Linked DNA regions of Candidatus Kuenenia stuttgartiensis. The main gene of each other region encodes a partner of the protein of the gene in region 2 in a complex. Links are inferred from orthologs where the notes say so. Each region holds a gene or a part of one and is shown on either strand. Other genes may lie near its edges.

What was found.
Region 1: the proteins of secA (region 2) and secY are in contact, whole or in part, in a crystal structure (PDB 3DIN), measured with the Thermotoga maritima proteins. The link is inferred for Candidatus Kuenenia stuttgartiensis from one-to-one orthologs. Residues at the interface, in WP_004082002.1 of Thermotoga maritima: Glu261, Ala262, Arg263, Lys300, Ala301, Arg302, Thr303, Ile304, Ile305, Leu323, Tyr324, Asp325, Pro326, Val329, Ser330, Tyr333, Ile336, Lys340, Phe345, Val349, Glu363, Phe364, Tyr374, Ser375, Gly376, Gly377, Glu393, Ile395, Thr482, Ser483; in WP_004081795.1 of Thermotoga maritima: Glu108, Gly109, Glu110, Glu111, Ala236, Glu237, Arg238, Arg239, Ile240, Thr241, Ile242, Gln243, Tyr244, Ala245, Arg246, Arg247, Val248, Thr249, Gly250, Arg251, Arg252, Val253, Tyr254, Gly256, Ala257, Ser258, Thr259, Tyr260, Leu261, Pro262.

What each region holds. Positions count from the first base shown.
Region 1 is NZ_LT934425.1:3,020,615-3,033,936, reverse strand. The notes cover bases 338-3,336. They hold secY (preprotein translocase subunit SecY), read right to left. Parts: upstream 2,529-3,336; coding sequence 1,146-2,528; downstream 338-1,145. Other genes in these bases: rpsE (30S ribosomal protein S5), read right to left, coding at 2,965-3,336; rplO (50S ribosomal protein L15), read right to left, coding at 2,525-2,968; KSMBR1_RS14155 (adenylate kinase), read right to left, coding at 472-1,149; map (type I methionyl aminopeptidase), read right to left, coding at 338-466. In the rest of the region: more of map, read right to left, coding at 1-337; more of rpsE, read right to left, coding at 3,337-3,450; rplR (50S ribosomal protein L18), read right to left, coding at 3,481-3,849; rplF (50S ribosomal protein L6), read right to left, coding at 3,873-4,433; rpsH (30S ribosomal protein S8), read right to left, coding at 4,460-4,858; KSMBR1_RS14120 (type Z 30S ribosomal protein S14), read right to left, coding at 4,892-5,077; rplE (50S ribosomal protein L5), read right to left, coding at 5,088-5,630; rplX (50S ribosomal protein L24), read right to left, coding at 5,647-5,982; rplN (50S ribosomal protein L14), read right to left, coding at 6,025-6,393; rpsQ (30S ribosomal protein S17), read right to left, coding at 6,416-6,688; rpmC (50S ribosomal protein L29), read right to left, coding at 6,697-6,915; rplP (50S ribosomal protein L16), read right to left, coding at 6,912-7,331; rpsC (30S ribosomal protein S3), read right to left, coding at 7,315-7,974; rplV (50S ribosomal protein L22), read right to left, coding at 7,992-8,333; rpsS (30S ribosomal protein S19), read right to left, coding at 8,407-8,673; rplB (50S ribosomal protein L2), read right to left, coding at 8,699-9,544; and 6 more genes. UniProt on the Escherichia coli protein: The central subunit of the protein translocation channel SecYEG. Consists of two halves formed by TMs 1-5 and 6-10.
Region 2 is NZ_LT934425.1:3,398,710-3,409,849, reverse strand. Bases 1,954-5,178 are described here. They hold secA (preprotein translocase subunit SecA), read right to left. Parts: upstream 4,797-5,178; coding sequence 2,154-4,796; downstream 1,954-2,153. Other genes in these bases: KSMBR1_RS15950 (3-deoxy-D-manno-octulosonic acid transferase), read right to left, coding at 1,954-2,071. In the rest of the region: metK (methionine adenosyltransferase), read right to left, coding at 1-758; more of KSMBR1_RS15950, read right to left, coding at 755-1,953; KSMBR1_RS15940 (formate--tetrahydrofolate ligase), read right to left, coding at 5,191-6,954; KSMBR1_RS15935 (outer membrane beta-barrel protein), read left to right, coding at 7,685-8,953; purM (phosphoribosylformylglycinamidine cyclo-ligase), read right to left, coding at 9,092-10,162; KSMBR1_RS15925 (glycosyltransferase family 2 protein), read right to left, coding at 10,159-11,140. UniProt on the Escherichia coli protein: Required for protein export, interacts with the SecYEG preprotein conducting channel.

The DNA.
Region 1 (13,322 bases), 370 kb from region 2 along the record:
CCTCAACAAACTCTTGTATTGTTCGCGAAATCAATGACAACTTTTCATGTGACTTGATCACACTTATGGCCAAATATAACGATTTTTCACACACATCTAAAAGTCTTTCAGCTTCCTCAGAAATAATCCCAACGGGTATTGTCAGTGCAGCATCTGCAACATATTTACGATAACGGACACCAACATCTATGCTTAAAATATCACCTTCGTCTAATCTTCTTTGGCTAGGTATACCATGAACAACTTCTTCATTTATTGAAGTGCATATGCTCTTAGGGAACCCTCTATAGCCTTTAAAAACAGGTACCGCATCTTTACTTATAATGAATTTCTCTATTTCTTCATTTAAATAATCTGTTGTTATACCTATTTTAGTGAGTTCTCTCGCCAGTCTTAGCGCTTCTGCCGTTATCTTTCCAGCACTTCGCATTATTTCTATTTCACGTGGAGATTTGCGCACTATCACCTTTGTTACCCGGCCATTGTCTTTTTTTGCTTCTTGCACTCTTGATTTATGATATCAGCGATAGTCTTTGAGATCACTTCTATTCTCAAGTCACTAATTATTTCCCTTAATATCTTATTTTTCTTATAATATTCAACTAGGTCTGCCGTTTGTTCACGATAAACTTTAAGTCTTTCTATAATTGTTTCTGGTTTATCATCGGCCCTTTGAAGTAATTTCCCGCCACACTTATCACAAATACCATTTTTTAGCGGTGGCACTAATTTTATGTGATAATTCGCACCGCACACACTACAAATCATCCTACCAGACAATCTATCAATAACCGTCTGCTCAGAGACAATAAAATAAAAAACAATGTCAAGACTATCTCCAAGTGTTTTTAACATTTCGTCAAGCACTTTTGCTTGAGAAAGTGTCCTTGGAAAACCATCCAAAACAAAACCATTTTCACAATCATGCTTTAAAATTCTATCTACAACAATTCCCACAACAACTTGATCTGGTACTAATATGCCTTTCTCTATATAAAAACGAGCCTTAGCACCTGTCTCAGTTCCGGCCTCAATAGCTTCGCGTAATAAATTCCCTGAAGAAATATGAGGAATATTCTCAATCTTACTAATTGTTTCCGCTTGAGTTCCTTTACCTGCACCTGGAGGACCTAAAAATACGATCCTCATCCCATCCTACCTCTAATTCGTGTACCACCGCTAAGAAAGCCACTATATTGCCTCATTATCATATGCGATTCGATTCTTTGCACCATATCCAATGCAACACCAACAATTATCAGTAATCCAGTGCCTCCATAAAATCCAGCAATAGCCCTGTTAAGTTCAAAGCCTCCTGCTACCAACTTCGGAAGAATAGCAATTAAAGATAAAAAGGCAGCACCTGCAAGTGTTATCTTGCCCATAATACTCTCAAGATATTCTGCAGTTCTATGCCCCGGTCTAATCCCGGGAATAAAGCTGCCATAATCTTTCATATTATTGGACATTTCTCTTGGGTTAAATTGGATAGCCGTCCAAAAATAACAAAAAAAAGTAATTAGTAAAATATACAACATAACGTATAAAACACCTTCTTGCAAAATACCCGATAAGCGCGAGGTTATCCAATAACCAACGCTCCCGGGTTCAAACCGTATCTGTATACCTTGCATGATTGCAGCAGGGAAAATCAACAATGATTGCGCAAATATTATTGGCATCACGCCAGCTTGATTCACTCTTAGCGGTAAGAAGTGTCTTTGTCCACCGTACACCCTCCTACCACGCGTATGCTTAGCTTGTTGTATAGGAATACGCCTTTGCCCTTGCGTTATATAGACAACACCACCTACAATGGCGAAAAACATACCCAACAATATTAAAAGTTTAACGATTCCAATCTGATGTTCTGCCGGAGCTACAGAAAATGTAAAGTTCTGTACTATTTGGTTAAAAGCCCAAGGCAGGCGCTCAATAATCCCAACCATAATAACTATCGATATACCACTACCGATCCCGTGCTCTTCTATCTGCTCCCCGATCCACATCAAGATCATAGTGCCAGTTGTTAGTAAAATTGCCGCCATTAACTGAAAACTAACGCCCTGTAAATATACTGGTATAACTGGAACTCCATTAAACTCGACAGTGTAAAGTGTTCTCGTCATCACAAAAGCTTGGAAAAGACACAAACCTACGGTTGCAATCCGTGTATATTGATTAATTTTCTTCCTGCCTACCTCACCCTCTTTCTGTAGCCGTTCTAAATAAGGAACCACACCAACTAACAACTGAAAGATGATAGAGGCACTGATGTAAGGCATCACTCCTAGTCCAAAAATAGCACCGGAAGACATGGCACCGCCTGCAAACATGTCTACCATTCCTAATAATTGCCCAATTCCGGACTGTGAAAACTGATTAAAATACGATTTTAATACAGTAGTATCGATACCGGGTATGGGTAAATAAACACCTACCCGACACAATGCTATTAAACCAAGTGTGATTAGAACTTTTTTACGTAACTCAGGTATGCGAAAAACATTTCCAAATTGTTCAATCATGAAATTATTTTAGCCTCTCCGCCTGCCGCTTTAATCTTTTTCATTGCGACTTTGCTAAATTTGTGCGCTTCAACTGTAATTGAATTTTTTAACTCGCCCTCACCCAACACCTTCACTCCTACACCTATTTTTTTAATTATCCCAGATTCCTTCAGTATAGCAATCGTTACTATATCACCACTGCCAAAATGTGCAATGTCCTTTAAATTTACAATGTTATATTCTTTTTTAAATATGTTGTTGAAACCACGTTTTGGTAATCGGCGGAAAAGAGGTGTTTGTCCACCCTCAAACAATTTTTTCATGCTGAAGCCAGATCTCGAAGAAGCTCCTTTTGCTCCACGACCTGCAGTTTTTCCCCAACCGGACCCAATTCCTCGCCCTACCCTTTTCTTACGTTTCCTCTTTATTGGAACCGCATTTAAATCAAAAAGATTCATTCTATCCTTACTCCCCGTAGTTCTTCAACTTCTTCTTTTGTTTTTAGGGATCTCAAACCGTTTAATGTAGCCTTAACGACATTAAGTGGATTCCTTTTGCCATAACATTTAGTCAAGATATTTCTTACTCCCACATATTCCAGAACTGCTCTTGCAGGCGCACCAGCTTTAATACCTGTACCTGGTGAAGCGGGCTTCATGAATACTCTGGCAGCCTTGTAACGTCCCATTATCTCGTGTGGTATCGTGTCGCCCTTTAAATTTATTTTAAATAGCTGTTTTTTCGCTTCCTTGACGGCCTTATTTACCGCGTTTGGTACCTCACGCGCTTTTCCAAAGCCGATACCGACACTCCCCGCCTTATTTCCAACAACAACAAGAGAACTAAAGCTCATCGACTTTCCACCCTTGGTTACAGTCGTACATCGGTTAATTTTTACAACTGTTTCTTCTAGATTAATCGGTTGTTCTGGTTGCGCCAACTGTATCTCCTTGTTCGACTTATCAAATAATTAAAAATTTAAACTATTCTTTCTGGCACTTTCCGCTAAAGCCTTAACCCTTCCATGATAAGCATATCCACCTTTATCAAAAACTACTTTTGTAATACCTTTCTTTATAGCCTGTTCTGCCAGTTTTTCACCAACGATCTCCGCCGCCTTTATGTTGCCACCATATACGATACTTGCTCTAACATCTGGCGTTAAAGTAGAAATTGCAACTAGTGTCTTGCCCTCATTATCATCAATAATCTGACAATAAATATTCTTCAGACTTCGATAAACGCTCAAACGTGGTCTTTCGCAACTGCCTATCACTTTCTTTCTGATTCTTTTATGTCGCCCTGCTCTTTTTCTTCTTTTTTCTTTAATTGGATCCATAATCTATACCCTTAACCAAAACATTATCCACCGGAAGACATAGCCTTACCAGCCTTTCTTCTTATTACTTCTCCGGCATACTTCACACCCATGCCCTTATAAGGTTCAGAAGGCTTTTTAGCTTTTATCATTGCAGAAAACTGACCTACCAATTGTTTGTCAGTACCAGAAATCGTCAATTTAGCGGGGTTTGTTGGATTTTTAACCTCAACTTTAATATCTTTCGGTATCTCCATATGTACAGGATGAGAAAAACCCAGCGATAAAACTAACGTATTGCCTTGTATTTTAGCATTATATCCTAATCCCACAATCTCAATATCTTTAGAAAACCCACGCATAATACCTATCATCATATTTGCGAGCAATGCCCTAGTTAAACCGTGCAGTGCTTTAAATCGCTTTTCATCCGAGCTTCTCTTCACAATAATCTGTTGACTACCTAGTGCGTATTCAACATCAATGCTCGGATGAACGGTTAAATTTAAGGTACCCTTAAGCCCTTTTATCTCAATAGCTTTATTATTTATTGCAACTTTTACATCACTCGGAACCTTAACAGGTTGCTTCCCTATTCTTGACATCCTAACCCCTTAAATAAAAAAACCTATTAAGACACTGTACAAATAAGTTCACCGCCAATTTTTAACCTTCGACACTCCTTGTCGCACAATATCCCTTTCGACGTAGAATATATCGCAGACCCGAAACCTCCGCAAACCTTTTCTACATCTTTGGCACTTTTGTAAACCCTTCTGCTTGACTTACTCTCTCTTACGAGATTGTTAATAACCTTCTGCTTCAACGCTCCATATTTTAAATAAACCCTGATGATCCCTTGTTTATTATCAGGAATTTCTTTATATTCTTCAATATAACCCTCATTTTTCATAATCTTTAATATCTCCTGCTTAATTTTAGAAGCAGGAATATCAACGCAATCCCTACGAATCATATTAGCATTTCTTATTCGTGTAAGCATGTCTGAAATTGGATCTGTCATGCACATATTTTATCCCTTTTCAATAAATCAATTTTAATTTTACCAACTTGCTTTTTTAACACCAGGTATCTCACCTTTTAACGAGAGCATTCTAAAACAGATCCTGCATGTTTGAAATTTACGATAATAGGCTCGCCTTCTCCCGCATAATTTACACCTATTATATTTTCTAGTTTTGTATTTAGGATCCCTATTAGCTTTTTCTATTAAACACTTCCTTGCCATTTAAAACTCCTTATTCAGACCTAAAAGGCATTCCCAATGACTTTAGCAATTCATGAGAATATTCATCTGACTTGCCACTAATAACGAATGTAACATCCATGCCCTGTATAGTTGTAATTTTATCAATATTCACTTCAGGAAAAACTGTCTGTTCTGTGAGACCTAATGTGTAATTTCCTCTTCCATCAAAAGATTTCACAGATATTCCACGAAAATCTTTTATTCGTGGTAAAACGATGCTGATAAAACGATCAATAAATTCAAACATTCTTTTCCCACGTAGGGTAACTTTACAACCAATCGCCTGGCCTTCTCTTAATTTAAAACCAGCAACTGATTTTCTTGCGACAGTAACAGCCGGCTTTTGGCCACTTATTGTTGTCAGATGCCCTATAGCTTCTTCAAGAAAATTTTTATTGTCAATTGCCTTTCCAACACCCATATTGATTACAACTTTTTGTATTTTGGGTACTGAATATTTGTTTCTTAATGAAAACCTCTCTATTAAATGAGGAACGGTTTCTTCTTTATATTTTTTTAATAACCTTGCCATAATTAATCCTAAACTATCATTCATCCGATGATATTTCTACGTCACAATAAACACACGTACGCAATTTAGCGCCATTTTCCAAAACCTTCTTTTTTATTCGTACCCCTAATCCATTCCTTTTGCAACTTCTGTTCTGACAAACAGGCAAAACATTTGCAGCTGATATTGAAGTCTCTTTCTGAATCCTACCGCCTTGTGGATTTTTCTGGCTGGGCTTAACATGCTTATATATTACCTTTACCCCTTTTATTACCACACGATTTTTTTCTGGTAATATTTTCATTATTTTCCCAGTTTTTCCCGCCTCATTTCCAGCAACTACTGCCACTATATCATTCTTGCGAATATGCATATAACCACTGTTTTCCTTCTCTAAAACCTCATTCTCAACTAATTAAACTACTTCTGCAGCCAAGGAAATTATTTTCATAAAGTTTTTTTGCCTTAATTCTCTTGCCACTGCACCAAATATTCTAGTCCCTCTTGGGTTACCATCGTTGTCGATTATAACAATTGCGTTCTTATCAAATTTCAAATAGGACCCATCTTCCCGACGCACATTATTCCGTGTCCTAACAATAACGCCTTTGCAAACGTCGCCTTTTTTAACTACTCCTCCATGAATAGATTTTTTTACAGCTACTACGATTACATCGCCTACCGTTGCATATTTTCGCCGAGAACCACCGAGAACTTTTATACATTTTGCCTTTTTCGCCCCGCTGTTGTCCGCGACGTCTAAACTAGTTTGTTCCATTATCATCTAAACACACCCCAGCTAATGATCAATCTTTTGCCTTCTCAATAATACGAATAAATCTTGTAAATTTTGTTTTACTAATGGGTCGACATTCGGCTATCTCTACCTTGTCCCCAACATTTGCGCTTTTTTCTTCATCATGAGCTTTGTAAACAGTAGATTTTTTTATATACTTTCCATACTTGGGATGTTTTACAAGGCGCATTATCTCTACAGTTATTGTCTTATTCATTTTTGTCTTTATGACATTCCCAACATACTTTCTTCGCCTACTTCTTTTTTCAGTTGCAGTTTGCATTTTTATAACTACCCTCCTGAAACTAGATTTTTATTAATTCCTAAATCAATCTCCCGCAATACGGTTTTTAGTCGGGCAATTTTCTTTTTGATAAATTTCCGCTGTGCAGTATTACCCGTTTCCCCCGATTGCCATTGAAATTTGAGATTCAAAAGTTCTCTTCTTGTTGACTCTGCTTCTTCTGCAATTTCCAGGCGCGATTTAACTCTTATCTCAGTAATCTTCAAAACGCACGTCTCCTTCGCACTAGTCTGACTTTTACAGGCATTTTATGCGCTATTCTGCAAAAAGTTTCACGAGCTCCCTCTTCATTTACACCGCCGATCTCATACAAAATAGTTCCTGGCCTCACAACAGCAACCCAAAACTCCGGTTCCCCCTTGCCTTTACCCATACGAGTTTCAATTGGTGTTGACGTCACTGACTTATGAGGAAATATCCTTATCGTAAGCTTGCTTTCTTTTGGCATACTATGTGCTGCAGAAATTCTTCCTGCTTCAATTTGTTGAGCCGTGATCCATCCAGGCTCCAAAGCTTGTAAGCCAAATTCTCCAAAAGATACAGCGTTTCCTCGTGTGGCATTTCCTTTAATTTTTCCACGCTGCGATTTCCTGAACTTTACCCTCTTAGGCATTAACCTCATTTGCATCCTCCCCTTTTGAACTTGTAAGACCTTTATACAACCATACCTTAACGCCAATTACACCGTAAGTAGTTTTAGCTTCGGCAAAACCATAATCTATGTCCGCTCTGAGGGTGTGTAACGGAACACTTCCGTGAGTAATCTTCTCTGTCCTCGCAATCTCTGCGCCACCTAACCTTCCCGAAACCTGAATTCTCATACCTTTAACACCTGCATTAAGTGATGCCTCCATCGCTTTTTTCATAGCCCTTCGAAAAGAAGCGCGTCTTTCCAATTGCTCTGCCACATTTTCGCTTACTAGCTGCGCATAAGTTTCGGGTTTATTTATTTCTTTTATCTTTACAACAACAACACGTCCAATATATTTCTGTAATTCATCTTTAAGCTTATCGACTTCCGCACCCTTCCTGCCAATTATTAGTCCAGGGCGCGCGGTATGAAGAGTTATCTTAGCCTCTTGCCGGGTTCTTTCTATTTCAACAAATGGTATTCCGCCAAAACCATAATTTTTTTTAATTAGCTTGCGTATCTTGAAATCCTCAACTAGCAAAGAACCAAAAGATTTCTTGTCAGCATACCAGACAGATTTCCACCCTTGCGTTATTCCCAGCCGAAAACCAATTGGACAAACCTTCTGTCCCATTTCTTCTCCTTATCTTTTTATCTTTTAGCCTTTTCAGCCAAAACGACTGTAATATGACTTGTACGTTTTAAAATTCTCGAGGACATCCCTCGAGGTCTTGGACGAAACCACTTCCTGCTTGGACCACCATCAACTAAGGCATGTTTAACATACAACGCTTCAACATCCGCAGAGACATTCTCGTTTGCCGCAGCTAACGCAGCCCTGATGACTTTATCTATCATGTAAGATGCACGCTTATGCGTCAGTCTCAAAGTTCTCAAAGCGTCATTAACTGATTTTCCTCTAATAAGATCAATAACATAACGAGCCTTTCTCGGTGAGATTTTTGCGTACCTATGACATGATCTATAATCCATCAACCGTTACCTTTCGATACAAAATTTAATTTCTTGTAAAGCTTTATATCAACATTGGTTTATGCACTGCCTACTATTTCTTTTTGCCACTATGAGACCGAAAAGTTCTTGTAAGCGAAAACTCACCTAACTTATGCCCTACCATATCATCGGTAACAAATAGCTTATTAAATACTTTACCATTGTGAATCATAAAGGTGTGTGACACAAATTCAGGTATTATGGTGCAGCTTCTTGCCCAAGTACGTAAAGATTCATGCACACCTGATTCTTTTTGCTTCATTACTTTTTCTAACAACTTCTTATCAACATATGGTCCTTTTTTTATAGAGCGACTCATCAAATCTCCTAATATCTTTCAAAATTTACAAATTACCTCTAGCCCCAACTTTCCTTCTTCTAATTATAAATCTGCTACTTACAGCTCTCTTTTTCCTTGTTTTTCCACCCTTAGCAAGCAAGCCAGTCTTTGAGCAAGGGTGCCTACCACCCCCGCTTCTTCCTTCACCACCTCCCATCGGATGTGCTACGGGATTTTTTGCAACTCCTCTTACGTGAGGCCTTCTCCCTTTCCATCTATTTCTACCTGCTTTTCCTAAACGTATATTACTATGATCAGTATTACCCAGTTGTCCAATTGTGGCCCTGCAACTACCGTGAACTTTCCGGACTTCACCAGAGGGGAGTGTTATGTGAGCATATCCACCTTCTTTTGCCAGCAATCTTGCAACACTACCTGCAGACCGAACTATCTTACCTCCTTGCCCAGCACGCAACTCAATATTGTGCAGATCCATACCCAAAGGTATATTGTTAAGTGGCATAGTATTGCCAATGTCAGGATCTACCTTTTCACCCGATTTCACAAACTGACCGACCTTCAATTTCTCTGGAGCCAAAATGTATCTTTTTTCTCCATCGACATAATTAAGTAAAGCAATACGAGCGGATCTATTAGGATCATACTCAATACTGGCAACCTTTGCTGGAATACCATCCTTTCTCCGCTTAAAATCAATATTTCTATATTGTCTCCTACTGCCTCCACCAACATTCCCAGCCGTAATTTTCCCTTCAGAATTTCTACCACCGGTTTTTTTAAGAGGCCGAATCAAAGATCTTTCCGGCTTTGTTTTCGTTATTTCTGAAAAATCTGAAACACTGGCAAATCTTCTTCCCGGAGTTACGGGTTTGTAATATATAATACCCATAAGAACTTTTTACCTCAAAGTTAAAACTTTAATAGCCGAAATCAATTGTATGCCCTTCTTTTAAAGCTACAATAGCCTTTTTTAATTCTCTTGTTTTACCCATTATAAATTTAACCCTTCTTCTCTTGCTCTTTTTTATCAAGGTCCTCACACCGTTTACTTTAACACCAAAAATGCCCTCAATTGCATTTTTTATTTGAATTTTGTTCGCTTTTAAGTCTACATCGAAATGATAGGAATTCGTTTTCTCACCATCTGAAACGCTCTTTTCAGTTCTTAGCGGACCCTTAATAACATCGTATTTATCCATATAATTTGGTCCCCTACCTAACGCAAACTACTCAGTGCTTGTTTGGTTATTAATATTTTTTTTGGCTTAAGAATCTCATATGCATTTAAATCATGACACTCCATCATTCTTACATAAGGAATATTTCTCGAAGATTTCAAAAGAGATTCTGTGGCTTTTGATATTACAATCAAACTACTTATCCCCACCATTCCAAAAGATTTTAGTAACGAAACCATATGTTTTGTTTTCGGAGAAGCAAAATCTAATTTATCCACTACCACGACTTCGTTATCTTTGATCTTAGACGACAGTGCGGAAAAAAGAGCCCGCTTTTTTGCCATTTTCGGAATAGAATAAGAGTAATCCCTTGGTTTTGGCCCAAATGCAACACCGCCACCCCTCCAGATGGGAGACCTACTGCTTCCAGCCCTCGCCTTACCTGTGTGCTTTTGTGCCCACGGTTTTTTACCGCCCCCAGAAACCTCCGCCCTTGTTTTCGTCGAAACCGTCCCCTGTCTTTTATTTGCCTCATACATTTTTACCACATCCCTTAAAAGTTTATAGCGCACAGGAGAATCGGATATGCTGTCAGGAACCTGCATATTTTCTATCTTTTTTCCTTCATCATTGTATACTATTATTTCCATACTTCCTCTTACCCTAAAATTATACAATTTTTTTTATTATTAGATAACTACCTTTATACCCAGGAACAGCTCCCTTAACAAAAAGCATATTTTTTTCCTTATCAACTTTGACAACATCAAGATTCTTAATTGTAACACGCTCCCTACCAAGCTGTCCCGGCATCTTTTTCCCACGAATGACTCTTCCTGGATCGGTCCCAGCACCAACAGAGCCAACAGAACGATGCCTCGTAGACCCATGCGTTTGCGGACCTCCCTTCATACCCCACCTTTTCATAACACCGGCAAAGCCTTTTCCTTTTGATATACCTATAACATCAACCAATTTGACATCTTCGAATATATCCAATGTGACCGCCTGCCCAAGATGGATATCAGAAACAGTATCCAGTTTCACCTCTTTAACAAACCGGCCTGGAAGCAAAGACGCTTTAGCAGCATGTCCAATTTCTGGCCTCTTTGCTCTTTTTATTTTTTTATCTTTATACCCAAGCTGCACAGCAGAATACCCATCATTCCCCAACGTTTTTACTTGCAACACATTACAAGGCCCCGCCTTTATCAACGTGACAGGAACCAACGCCCCCTCACCAGTATAAATTTGGGTCATTCCTACCTTCTCACCTAATAAACTATTTAACATTTCAATCAAACCTTACGCTATTAAATTTCTATAAAAGTTATGCTTTTATCTTGATCTCTATACCAGCGGGCATGTTAATCCGATTCAACGCATCCATCGTTTTCGCCGTAGGCTCCAAAATATCAATCAACCTCTTATGAGTCCTTACCTCAAACTGCTCTCTAGACCTTTTATCAATATGCGGAGATCTTAGGACGGTGTATCTTTCTATGCGAGTCGGCAGGGGAACAGGACCAAACACTTTTGCACCAGTACGCTTTGCCGTTTCAACGATTTCCAGCGCCGATTGGTCTAATATTCTATAGTCATATGCTTCCATTCGTATTCTAATTTTCTGATCCAACACTTCTATGCTCCCAAAAAAGCCCAAACCTACAAAAAACTCAAGTTCACGAGGATATCATATATTTACAAAAAATCAACTTAATAATTATAATTTATTCAACAATTTTTGTAACGACACCTGCACCCACTGTCTTCCCACCTTCCCGAATTGCAAACCGCAGCCCCTCATCCATAGCTATCGGCGTTACCAATGCTACATTGATCTTCACGTTATCCCCAGGCATCACCATCTCCGCACCGCCTGTCAAAGTTACCACCCCGGTCACGTCAGTCGTCCTAAAATAAAACTGTGGTCTATATCCATTAAAAAAGGGAGTATGCCTTCCTCCCTCTTCCTTAGTCAATATATACACCTCCGCTTCGTATTTAGTATGCGGCGTTATACTGCCGGGTTTCGCTAACACCTGACCACGCTCCAGATCATTCTTCTCTACCCCCCGCAGCAACAATCCCAGGTTATCCCCTGCCTGCCCCTCATCCAACGTTTTATTAAACATTTCCACACCAGTAACCACAGACTTCTTTATATCCGGCTTAATCCCAACAACATCTACTTCATCTCCTACCTTCACTCTACCCTTCTCAACCCTGCCTGTTCCAACTGTACCACGCCCTTTTATGCTAAACACATCTTCCACGGACATCAAAAACGGCTTATCTATTTCCCTTATAGGATCGGGGAGGTAAGCATCCACCGCATCCATTAGTTTCAATATCGGTCCACAACTCGCACATTCCGCGCCTCCACATCCACACTGTGCCGCCTTCAGCGCAGAACCCTTCACTACAGGTATCTCATCCCCAGGAAAATCATATTTACTCAATAGCTCCCTTATTTCCATCTCTACAAGTTCCAACAGCTCCTGATCCTCTAACATATCCACCTTATTCAGGAACACCACAATCCTGGGAACTCCCACCTGCCTTGACAACAATATATGCTCGCGGGTCTGCGGCATCGGACCATCCGGCGCACTTACAACCAATATCGCTCCATCCATCTGCGCCGCACCTGTTATCATATTCTTTACATAATCTGCATGTCCAGGACAGTCCACATGCGCGTAATGCCTCTTCTTCGTCTCATACTCCACATGCGATATCGCTATCGTTATACCTCGTTCGCGCTCTTCAGGAGCCTTGTCAATTGAATCAAACGGCCTATCCTTCGCCAACCCCTGCTTCGACAATACATGCGTTATTACTGACGTCAGCGTTGTCTTACCATGATCCACATGCCCTATCGTACCTATGTTTAAATGCGGCTTAGTTCGCTGAAATACTTCTTTAGCCATTAATTTAAACCTCCAATATTTTGATTTATGAATACGTTATGTAACATTGCCAACAGATTTTGCAGGCGCCGGTCTGTACTCTAAAGGTTCCATAGTAAAAGTGCCTCTTCCTTGAGTAATGGAACGTAATGTCGTTGAATAACCAAACATTTCAGCAAGGGGGACTTCACCTTTAATAATCCTTATATTTCCCTTGGTTATCATTTCCAATATATTTGCTCTGCGACTATGAACTTCTCCTATCACATCACCCATGTATTGTTCCGGAACTGTTATTTCAATAGACATTATTGGTTCCAGCAATATGGAATTCGCCATTTCAACACCTTTTCTAAAAGCAATACATGCAGCAGTGTAAAAAGCTAGATCAGAAGAATCTACAGGATGCGTAGAACCATCTATCAACGTTACTTTGATATCAATCAATGGCGGACCGCCTGCAACACCAGTTACCGCAGTATCACGAATACCTTTTTCTACAGATCTCACATATTGCCTTGGGATTTTACCACCGACTATTGCATCAACAAAAGTTACCGGTTCATCACCTTCTTTA
Region 2 (11,140 bases):
TCAACGATAATCTTCCTGCCGGTCAAACCGCAATCCCCCTGCGGACCGCCGATTACAAAACGCCCTGTAGGATTGATATGATAAATCGTTTTGCTGTCCAGCAAGTTTGCCGGTATCACCTGTTTGGCAACCTTCTCGATCATGTCCGTTTTAATAGTGTCATGTTTAACATCAGGGGCATGCTGTGTAGAAATAACAACGGTATGTACTCTGATAGGTTTAAGGCCTTCATATTCAACCGTAATCTGGGATTTAGCGTCAGGACGCAAATACTTTAATGTCCCGTTTTGCCTCAATTCGGCATGCTTTATGATTGCCCTGTGTGCCAGCATAATTGGAAGGGGCATTAATTCCGGCGTATCATTGCAAGCGTAGCCGAACATCATTCCCTGATCTCCAGCGCCTTCTTCTTTATGTAGTCCTTCACCGCTTACCCCCTGTGAAATATCCGGCGATTGTTTGCCAATGCTTGTAAGAACCGCGCAGGTATTATAGTCAAATCCCATAGACGCATCGCAATAGCCTATTTCTTTTATCGTATTCCTTACGATATCGGGTATATTTACATTCGCCTTAGTGGTGAATTCACCCGCAACAAAAGCAACCCCTGTTGTCACCAAAGTTTCACAAGCAACCCTGCTCATAGGGTCTTGTTCCAGCATAGCATCTAATACGCTATCGGATATCTGATCAGCTATTTTGTCAGGGTGTCCCATTGAAACAGATTCCGAAGTAAATAAATACCTTCCGCTCCTCATAACAATACAGTCCTCTCTTCCAAAAAATGTTCTCTCAATATATTCATATTACGATTTACAACGCCCTTTTGTTTTGTTACCGCTAATTGTGCCCTCCTGCCAATTTCCCTGGATTCTTCCGGATGCTCCAATAAATATGTTATCGCTTTTGACAAAGAATGTTCATCATCCACTATCAAAATCGCATCTGCCTTTTTTAACAGATCAACTTCCTCTTTAAAATTAAACGTATGAGGACCTACAATAACAGGTTTTGCCAAACCAGCAGGTTCTACCATATTTTGTCCGCCATGGGGAATCAAACTTCTTCCCACAAACACACAATAAGCAATGCTATAAATAGTAGACAACTCCCCTACCGTATCAACAACAATAATTGGATTCCCCTTATATCCTGCACCCTTCTTTCCCTTATCAAGCGATGACTTTTTTGCATAGTCAAACCCCAGAGAAGCTATCTGTTTTATAATATAGGGAACTCTTTCAATATGACGCGGCGCAATAATCAACCTTAATTTACCAAATTTTACACAAAGATTTTTAAACACCCTCAAAAGAATAATTTCTTCGCCTTCAAAAGTGCTGCCACAGACGATCACCTCTTCATCCGCTTCAATTTCAAACAATTCCAGCAAACGTTCTCTTGTGTTTGCGGGAATATCGGTGACAATATTATCGTATTTCATGTTACCGGTGATCTTTATTTGAGTCTCCGATATGCCCAGCTCTTTAAGGCGGAAGGCGTCAGCCTGCGTTCTCGCACAAAAAAGGTTTTCTTTTCTAAGCAAACTTTTTGAAAACATGCACGAAATCCGGCAAAACAACCGGTACCACTTCGCTGATTTAGCAGATATTCTTGCATTTACCAAAACAACGGGAATTTGTTTTTTTGCAGCGGCAGTTATAAAATTCGGCCATATTTCCAGTTCTATTAATAGTATTAATTGCGGCTTTATTCTGTTGAATGCTTTATTGACCACCCAGCTCAAATCAAGCGGAAAATAAAAAATCCTCTTTCCTTCAAAATATTTTTTTGCAACAGAAAACCCCGTATTTGTATTAACAGACAACGCTATTTCAAACCCGTCGAACTCTTTTTCTATGGACTTTATAAGAGTCTTTGCGGCTAGAACCTCTCCAACCGAAGCGCAATGAATCCATATACAAGGTTTTTTGCCGGCTTTTGCCGGAATAAAGCCAAAACGTTGTAATAAACCAGTGCGGAACCGCTTATTTATTAAAATTTTCAGGAGAAAATAGGGAAAACCAAAGGTAAGTGCTATTATATAAAAAGCATCAAAAATTGTAGGCATGCAAATAGGAAAGGATTTTATAATAAATACACAGCGCTGCTTCTAACCGGTTCATTAATACAATGATAACGCATCTAAATTATCATGCCCTGCCGCAACACTGTTTAAATTTTTTGCCACTGCCACATATGCAAGGCTGGTTTCTCCCGACTTTAACACCGACTTTTATCGGTTCCACTTTTCTTTCCACCCGTTCTTCCGCTCTTGCATTATTTTCCCGAACAGGAGCAGTTATTGGGTCTGGAGGTCCCTGTATTCTTTCCCGTCCGGAAACTTCCTTATGTATGTATGTTTCCGGACGCAATACTTCCTTTATCTCCGATTCCTCTACCTTCTGCAGTTTAAAAATAAGACTTGTCACTTCATCTTTTATGGACATATTCATATTTTCAAACATGCCAAGCGCTTCCCGCTTATATTCTATCCTTGGATCAATCTGGGCATATCCCCTTAATCCTATGCCGGACCGCAAGTGATCCATTGCATATAAATGGTCTTTCCACTTTGTATCAATCTTCTCCAACAAAAGGATTTGCGCTATTTTTTCCATTCCGAATTTGCCAATAGCATTTTCCTTTTCCTTGTAAGCATCAAATGCCTTTTGCGTCAGGAACTCCTCAATATTCTGGCGGGTCTTCTCCCCAACTTCATTTAGATCAACCGGTATGCCGAATTTTTGCTCAAACCATCCAGCCAAATCAAAATATTCTTCAGGGTAGTCATCATCATCCTCATAGTTTTTTTCACTCCCGATGCTTTTTGTTTCAAATGCATGGCCTACCATCTCGCAAATGCTGTCTTCTATCATTTGTGTGATATAATCGTATAAGTATTTTCCCTCAAGCACATTTTGTCTAAGACTGTATATTGTTTTTCGCTGATGGTCCATTACTTCATCATAATCAAGCAAGTGTTTACGTATTTCAAAATTATGCGCTTCTACTTTTTTCTGCGCCCTTTCAATAGATTTAGAGACCATCGAGTGTTCGATAGCCATGCCTTCTTCCATGCCAAATGTTTTTAGCAGAGAACTCACACGTTCGGAAGCAAAAATGCGCATTAAATCATCCTGCAATGAGACGTAAAAGCGTGATGATCCCGGATCGCCCTGCCTGCCTGCACGTCCGCGAAGCTGATTATCAATACGCCTCGCTTCATGCCTTTCAGTGCCTATGATATGAAGTCCACCCAGGGAAGCGACGCCTTCTTCTAAAACAATATCAGTACCCCTGCCTGCCATATTCGTAGCAATGGTAACATTGCCCCGCTGCCCTGCCTTTGCAATTATCTGAGCTTCCCGCTCATGATGTTTTGCATTCAGCACCTCGTGTTCGATACCTTCCCTTCGGAGCTTCTCGCTTATAAATTCTGATTTTTCAATAGACACTGTCCCGACCAATACCGGCCTTTCCTGTTTATGCACTTCGACAATTTCCCGGACAATAGCATCGTATTTTTCTTTTTCCGTTCTATAAACCCTGTCCGGGAAAATCTTACGTTGCAAAGGCTTATTCGTGGGGATAGTGACCACTTCCAGTTTGTAAATCTTATCAAATTCCGCAGCCTCTGTTAAAGCAGTACCTGTCATTCCGGAAAGTTTATCATATAATCTATAGAAATTCTGAAGGGTTATGGTGGCAAGTGTTTGATTTTCTTCCTTAATACGCTGATGTTCTTTCGCTTGTATCGCCTGATGCAATCCGTCACTCCATTGTCTTCCTTCCATCAATCTTCCGGTAAATTCGTCAACAATAATAACCTCACCATTTTTTACGATATAATCTGTTTCATTTCTGAACAGGTAATGGGCGCGCAACGCTTGTTCAATATAATGAGGCCATTCCATGTTTGTGCCTGTATAAAGACTTTCCACATTTAAAAACTTTTCAACCTCTTCAATGCCTTCCTCGGTAAGATGCGCCATGCGTTCTTTTTCTTTTATTTCGAAATGCTCTCCCCGTTTTAATCTCCTTGCTATTTTATCTGCTACATAATATTTCTCCGTAGATTCTTCCGCAGGCCCGGAAATGATTAAAGGTGTACGTGCTTCATCAATAAGAATACTGTCCACCTCATCAACAATAGCAAAATTTAAACCACAGCTAACTTGTACCTGCTCCTCCAGTCTCACTTTCATATTATCGCGAAGATAATCAAAACCAAATTCATTGTTTGTACCATAGGTTATATCGCATAAATATGCCTCTTTTTTTTCATCATAGGCCTGATGTGACTGAATAGCCCCTGCCTTTAATCCCAGAAATTCATATAATGGAGACATCCAGTCTCTGTCACGCTTTGCCAAATAATCATTGACCGTCACTACATGGACGCCTTTTCCCGATAAAGCATTTAGATATGCAGGCAGAGTCGCGACAAGCGTTTTACCTTCTCCAGTGGTCATTTCAGCAATTTTACCATGATGCAACACAATGCCACCTATAAGCTGAACATCAAAATGCCTCATCGTCTTGTCCGGACTATCCGCATTTGGAACCACAAGAATCCTTCTGCTTGCTTCTCTTACCGTGGCAAATGCTTCCGACAAAATATTATCCATCGTTTCGCCTTTTGACAATCTTTCCTTATATTCATCTGTTTTTTGACGTAATTCGGAATCAGTCAAAGACTTCATTTTTGGTTCAAGGGAATTTATTTGCTTTACAATTGGGTATATCTTTTTTAATACCCGATCGTTCGATGTCCCGAATAATTTTGTTATCATAATTTCAAAATAATGCTAAAAAAGAATTTTTATAATTAAACAACGACAGATTTCACCTGTAATTGTTATTTCGCCCCCCCTCGCTTTTATCATTTCAGGAAAAGAAATAGCAAGAAATCTTCCGCTCAGGGCAGACGGCGGGGAAATCCTTGTTCCAAATCTTAAGATTTCCCTCTCTGTCAGGAACGACTGCCGAAGGGGTATTTTCGCGCTCCTTAGTAACCAAAGGTAACAGGCATTTCATTTTAAGCGAAGATGAATGTTTATGTCAAGGCATTGTTAACAAGGCACTCAAAAAAAAAGGCTGTGGACTTCATTATCATCCGCCAGCCTTCTTCTTTTGCCCTGAAATGTGCAGCCTTTTAAATCATGTTGAAAAAAATAATAAAATATATCAGAAAAGCCCTTTTACTTTTCCGGTTTCCACATCAACATCAACGCGGCGATACGCCGGATCGGAACATGTTCCCGGCATCAGTTTAATATTCCCCGCAATGGGCACCACAAACCCCGCACCCTTAAATGTCAGAATATCCCGGATACTCAGCCTCCAGTTCTTTGGCGCTCCCTTTATATTGGGATTATCCGTGAGTGAAAGATGCGTCTTCACCATGCATGTTCCAAGCTTTGAAGTTTCAGGATCAGCTTCCATGGCCTTTACTTTTGCTAAAGCGTCCGGACTGTAATCCACGCCGTCCGCACCATACACCTGCTCCGCAATTAACTCTATACGCGTTCTTAGCGGCGTGCTGAGTTCATACAGAAATTTAAAGTCATTTGGCTCATTGCAGGCATCAATTACTGCATCAGCAAGTTCCACCGCACCATCTCCCCCCTTTAGCCAATGCTTTGACAACGCAACGCGTGCCCCTGCCCGCTCCGCAAGCCTCCTTACAGCATTAATCTCCGGCTCTGTGTCCGTATAAAATGCATTAATACACACTACCGGATTAATCCCCGCCTTTTTCACAACATTAATAAGATGGGTCAGGTTTTCCGTCCCTTTTTCCACCCACCCGACATTCTCCTCCTTATAGCACGGATCAAGCGGATGTCCCGGCACCGGCACAGGCGCACCCCCATGACACTTGAGCGCCCTCACAGTAGCAACCAATACAGCAGCATTCGGTTTGCTGCCAGAAAAACGGCACTTCAGATTCCAGAATTTCTCAAATCCGATGTCCGCGCCAAATCCTGATTCGGTAACCACGTAATCCCCTAGTTTCAAAGCAATCCTATCCGCCACAATTGAAGACTGCCCGATAGCAATATTGGCAAAAGGACCAGCATGCACAAAGACCGGCTGACCTTCAATAGTTTGCATCAGGTTCGGATTGAGAGCCTCCACCATCCATGCCGTCATTGCGCCGTCTACTTCCAGATCAGCCGTTGTTACAGGCTTTCCTGATTTGTCATACGCCACTACGATCTTTCCCATGCGTTCACGCATGTCTTTCAGGTCTTTGGCAACAGAGAGAATTGCCATGATTTCTGAAGAAACTGCTATGGCAAATCCGGACTCCATCATGAACCCGTCCATCTTGCCCCCCAATCCAATCACAATCTGGCGAAGCGACTGGGCGCAAAAGTCTATGATCCATTTCATTTCAACCCTGTGGGGGTCAATATTCAACCGCCTCAGGTTTTTTTTGGCAAGTGTCGCATCGTCATAATTAAATTCGTGCTGCATTCTTGAGGTAAGCGCCACCATCGCCAAATTATGCGCATTCATTATCGCGTTAATATCACCGGTAAGCCCCAAAGAAAATGGCGTGAGGGGGATGCACTGCGAAAGACCTCCTCCGGCTGCCGACCCTTTTATGTTCATCGTAGGGCCGCCGGACGGCTGCCGTATTGTACCTATAACGTTCTTGCCTCTTTTCCCTAGTCCCTGCACCAACCCTATCGTGGTTGTTGATTTGCCTTCACCAAGTGGCGTAGGAGTTATGGCGGTTACATCGACAAATTTGCCGTCAGGTTTGCCTTCATATCGCTTCAATATTTTCTTGTAATCAACCTTGGCTACATAGTGCCCATGAGGAAGCAGCTCTTCTTTCGCAAGACCTAATTTATCCGCTAACTCATATACAGTCTTCATCCCCTTTTCTGCTTCTTCCGCTATCTGCCAATCCGCAAATTTGGTAGGATCTAATGACATAATATTAACGCCTCCTTTTAATGTAAATTTTACATTTGTAATAAATTAAAAAAGTATTTTTGCTATCTAAGATACATACCTAAGTGTCTCTCTTATCACTCACTATCGTGGTATTATGGTCTCTGCGGCATATAAATCGCTCGATTATACTTGTAAAACTGTTAAGGTCAAGAAAAATGATTCCCTAATCAATACCCTCCTGCGAATTTTGTTTACAAAAAAGTCAATAACTGTAAAATACCCCCCCCCTATAACACGTATGAAGTGTTAACGGAGCATATCGGCCACTCTTGAAGTGTTAATGGAGCATATCGGCCACTCTTAATGGCAAATATATCCCATTTTATAAAAAATGACCAATTATATGCTTACTTTATAAATGTATGCAAGATTTTTCATTTTAACCTCTTTTGTATACCTATGCCATATAGTGTTATTTTATAAGTAGTTGTATTAATTTTTTTGCAAAAATAAGTTTAATAATAATAAATTATTCATATATAATGATATATTATTGCAAAGGCACTCTCTTTGCTCGCTTATTATTTTCACGGAACTAAGAAGTGTTGTTTGGGTCTTTCGTCTATTTCGTACGTAGTATTGTGTGTTTTATGTAAAAATCTTTTAATAGTAAAAAAGAGGAAGAGGAAAGGAGGGATATTTTACAACAATCTTACGTTTCGTTAGAATTGGTTTTTAACAATCTTACAAGAATAGGAGAAAAGTAATTATGATACATAAAAAGTTTTCTTTTATGCTTCCACTGCTTGCTGCAGGAATTTTTTTAGCAAGTCAAACTACTTTTGCACAGGATTTTGACAGAGAAGCATTAAAGGCAGAGTTAAAAGAGGAAATATTAGCAGAGGTAAACGAAACCGTGTGGGATTCACCCTTATTAGGTGGCCTAAAAAACGTTTCTTTGAGCGGATTTTTGGATGTGAATTATTTTTACAGTTTCAAGAAACATAGCAATTCTCCTCAACAGGATGAACTTGCGAGTGGCTTGAACTTTATTGGTGAAAACGAAAATAATTCATTAACCTTCGAGAGCTTTACCCTTTTCTTAGATAAGGAAGCCACTGAAGAACACCCTATAGGCTGGCAGTTACATACCTATTTTGGTGAAAAGGCGAAAAGAATTACTTTCTTGGGAGAAGCAACTCCCCGGGGTACGAATGATCCCGACAGAGACGATATTTTTACCGTAGCCACAGCAAATATTTCATGGATTGCGCCAATAGGTAAAGGATTAACCATTACCGCAGGTAAGATGTATACATGGATTGGATTAGAGCTGGTTGAAAACATAGGGAACCCTAATTATCAGCACGGCACGCTTTATAACAATGCAATCCCTTTTACCCACACCGGAATTAAGGCAGGATATGATTTAACGGACAATGTTTATGCCGCACTTTATTTGGTGAACGGATGGGACTCTTTCATCGATAACAACTCCGCAAAGTCTCTCGGATGGTACATTTCTTATACTTCACCATCAGAAAAGACCTTTGTTTCCTTAGCAGGTATTCACGGCGCTGAAGGTTGGGATCAGGAAAAGGGGCCGATTGCGAGCGATGCTCAACGAAGCAGTTCTACCGGTGGTTTAACTCAAATGTTTGACCTGGTAGCATCATACCAGTTAACAAACAAGTTGAAGTTAATGTTCAATGGAGATTGGGGTGTTGCAGAAGATGCCGCAATGGATATTTCCAGCGGTATGGCCACTGGTACTACCGGCCATTGGTGGGGCGTTGCCGGATATAGTTTATATGATTTTACCGACTGGTTCCAGGGTGTTGTTCGATACGAATACCTCGACGATACCGATGGTGTAAGATGGTTTGATACTTCAGTATGGGACGTAACCGTCACTGCAAACATAAAGGTGAGAGAAAATCTCTTATTCAGGCCTGAATTCAGGTATATTAATTTTGCCGGTGATGACAGCGCTGACGAAGAGGTAATTGTAGGGGCAGGCGTAGAATACTTATTCTAGGTTTAAAAACAAAGGAATTCAATTATTGCTAATGATAAATGAAAATCCCCCTGAACATAAGGTTCAGGGGGATTTTTCTTTTGCTGGTATTTCGTTTTTACATAAAACGAAAATTCCTCTATTATTTAATTGATTCCGTTAAATAACCTGTACGCTTCTTTCCCCCTCAGTTACCTCGCCAATAACCGATACTGATTCACCGGCAGCGTTTAGGTCATTCATTATTTTTTTCACATCCAACGCAGAAACAATCAGCGCCATACCTATCCCCATATTAAAAACACGAAACATTTCCCGCTCATTAATATTGCCGATATCCTGCATTATTTTAAATATTGCCGGAATGTCCCACCTGGTTTTGTCTATTTTCACCGAGCACCCTTCCGGCAGGATTCTCGGTATATTTTCCAGCAAACCGCCGCCGGTGATATGCGCCATCCCCTTAATAACAGTTTTATTTTTATATTTATTTAATATTTTGAGAATTGCTTTTACGTAAATCCTGGTAGGCTTAAGAATCTCCTCTCCCAGGGTTGTTTTCAACCCATATTTCCGTAAACTCCGGGAAGGCTTCATTCCCGCTTCCTCAAAAAAAATCTTTCGAACAAGTGAATACCCGTTGCTGTGAATGCCGTTGGAACCTAACCCCAATACAACGTCTCCCGGTGTAATGTTTTTACCATTAATAATCTCGTCTTTTTCTACCACCCCCACAACAAAACCAGCGATGTCATATTCTCCTTTTTGGTAAAATCCCGGCATTTCAGGTGTTTCACCTCCAATGAGTGAACAACCGGCCTGGCGGCACCCTTCAACGATACCATCTATAACTTCATGAAGAACTTCAGGTATGATTTTGCTGCTTGCAAGGTAATCCAGAAAAAACAAAGGCTCGGCACCCAACACTACAACATCGTTCACACACATGGCCACTAAATCAATGCCAATGGTGTCATGCTTATTCATCATAAAGGCTATTTTTAATTTTGTGCCCACGCCATCGGAGGAAGAAACAAGAACGGGCTGTCGATATTTTTTCAGCCTTGAATTTAATGCAAACAACCCGCCAAATCCCCCTGGGTTCTCAATTACCCTGCCGTCAAATGTTGTTTGCATTTTCGAATAGATATTCGACGTAAAACAACCTTTCGTATCAATATCAACACCGGCATCTTTATATGAAACACTCTTTTTTGTTTTTTCTTTCATAATTTTTTCTTTCCCTGTTTCCTCTTCCATGAAGGTTTCAAGGCGGATGGCTTACCTTTACAATAACCAAGAAACATGCCGTACACATACGCAAATTCCCGAAAAATAGGCAGGATTGCCAGTAGCGGCAATGTTTTTGCCAAACCGGTATCCCCCGTTCTTATCATAACGATTGCGCCTATCGGGACATATACTAATGTTAATGCACTCAATAATGTTCCAAAAAATAATCCGGGTACAAAGTATACCCTCATTCCGCAGGGTATCGTTGCCAAAAACACAACCAGGCTCACAAAAAGTGCCATAAATACGGTGGGACGTATCCATAATTTCAGTCTGAAAGGCATATGCTGACGGAATTTCAATCCCATCGCATATCCCCAGTAAAACTTCCTCCTCCATATGCCTTCCCATGTATCAGGATATTGTGTATATACAACATTCTCCGGATCATAAATGACCTTGCCGGTTTTATCCAGTTTCCATCCTAATTCGGAATCTTCGCTCCACCATGCGCTTTCATTAAACCCTCCCAAATCCAGCAATGTATCCCTGCGTATCGCAGAGTTTACTCCGGATACTTTGTTCGGAATAAACGTTTTTCTGAATGTGCCGTTCAAAATCTGATCTAATACACTTGTTGCATTTGCCAGCGGATTACCCTTGTTTTGCGCTTTATAAGCGCCCCCAACCGCAATAACCTCTTCATCTGCAAAATGACGTTCAAACAGGGTTAACCAATGGGGAGAAACGCCGGTATCCGCATCGGTTGTGACGACAATCTCTCCGGTAGCCCGGGATAATCCCGAGTTCAAGGCGGCAGCCCTCCCGCCGTTTTTTTCTCTTTTTACCAATATAACGCCCCTGCTTGCAAACGTTTCGACTTCTTTTACGGTATGGTCCGAAGAGGCGTCGTCAATAACAATAATTTCTTTGTCGGGATAAGTCACGGAAAGAAGAGAATCAAGGCAGGTGGAA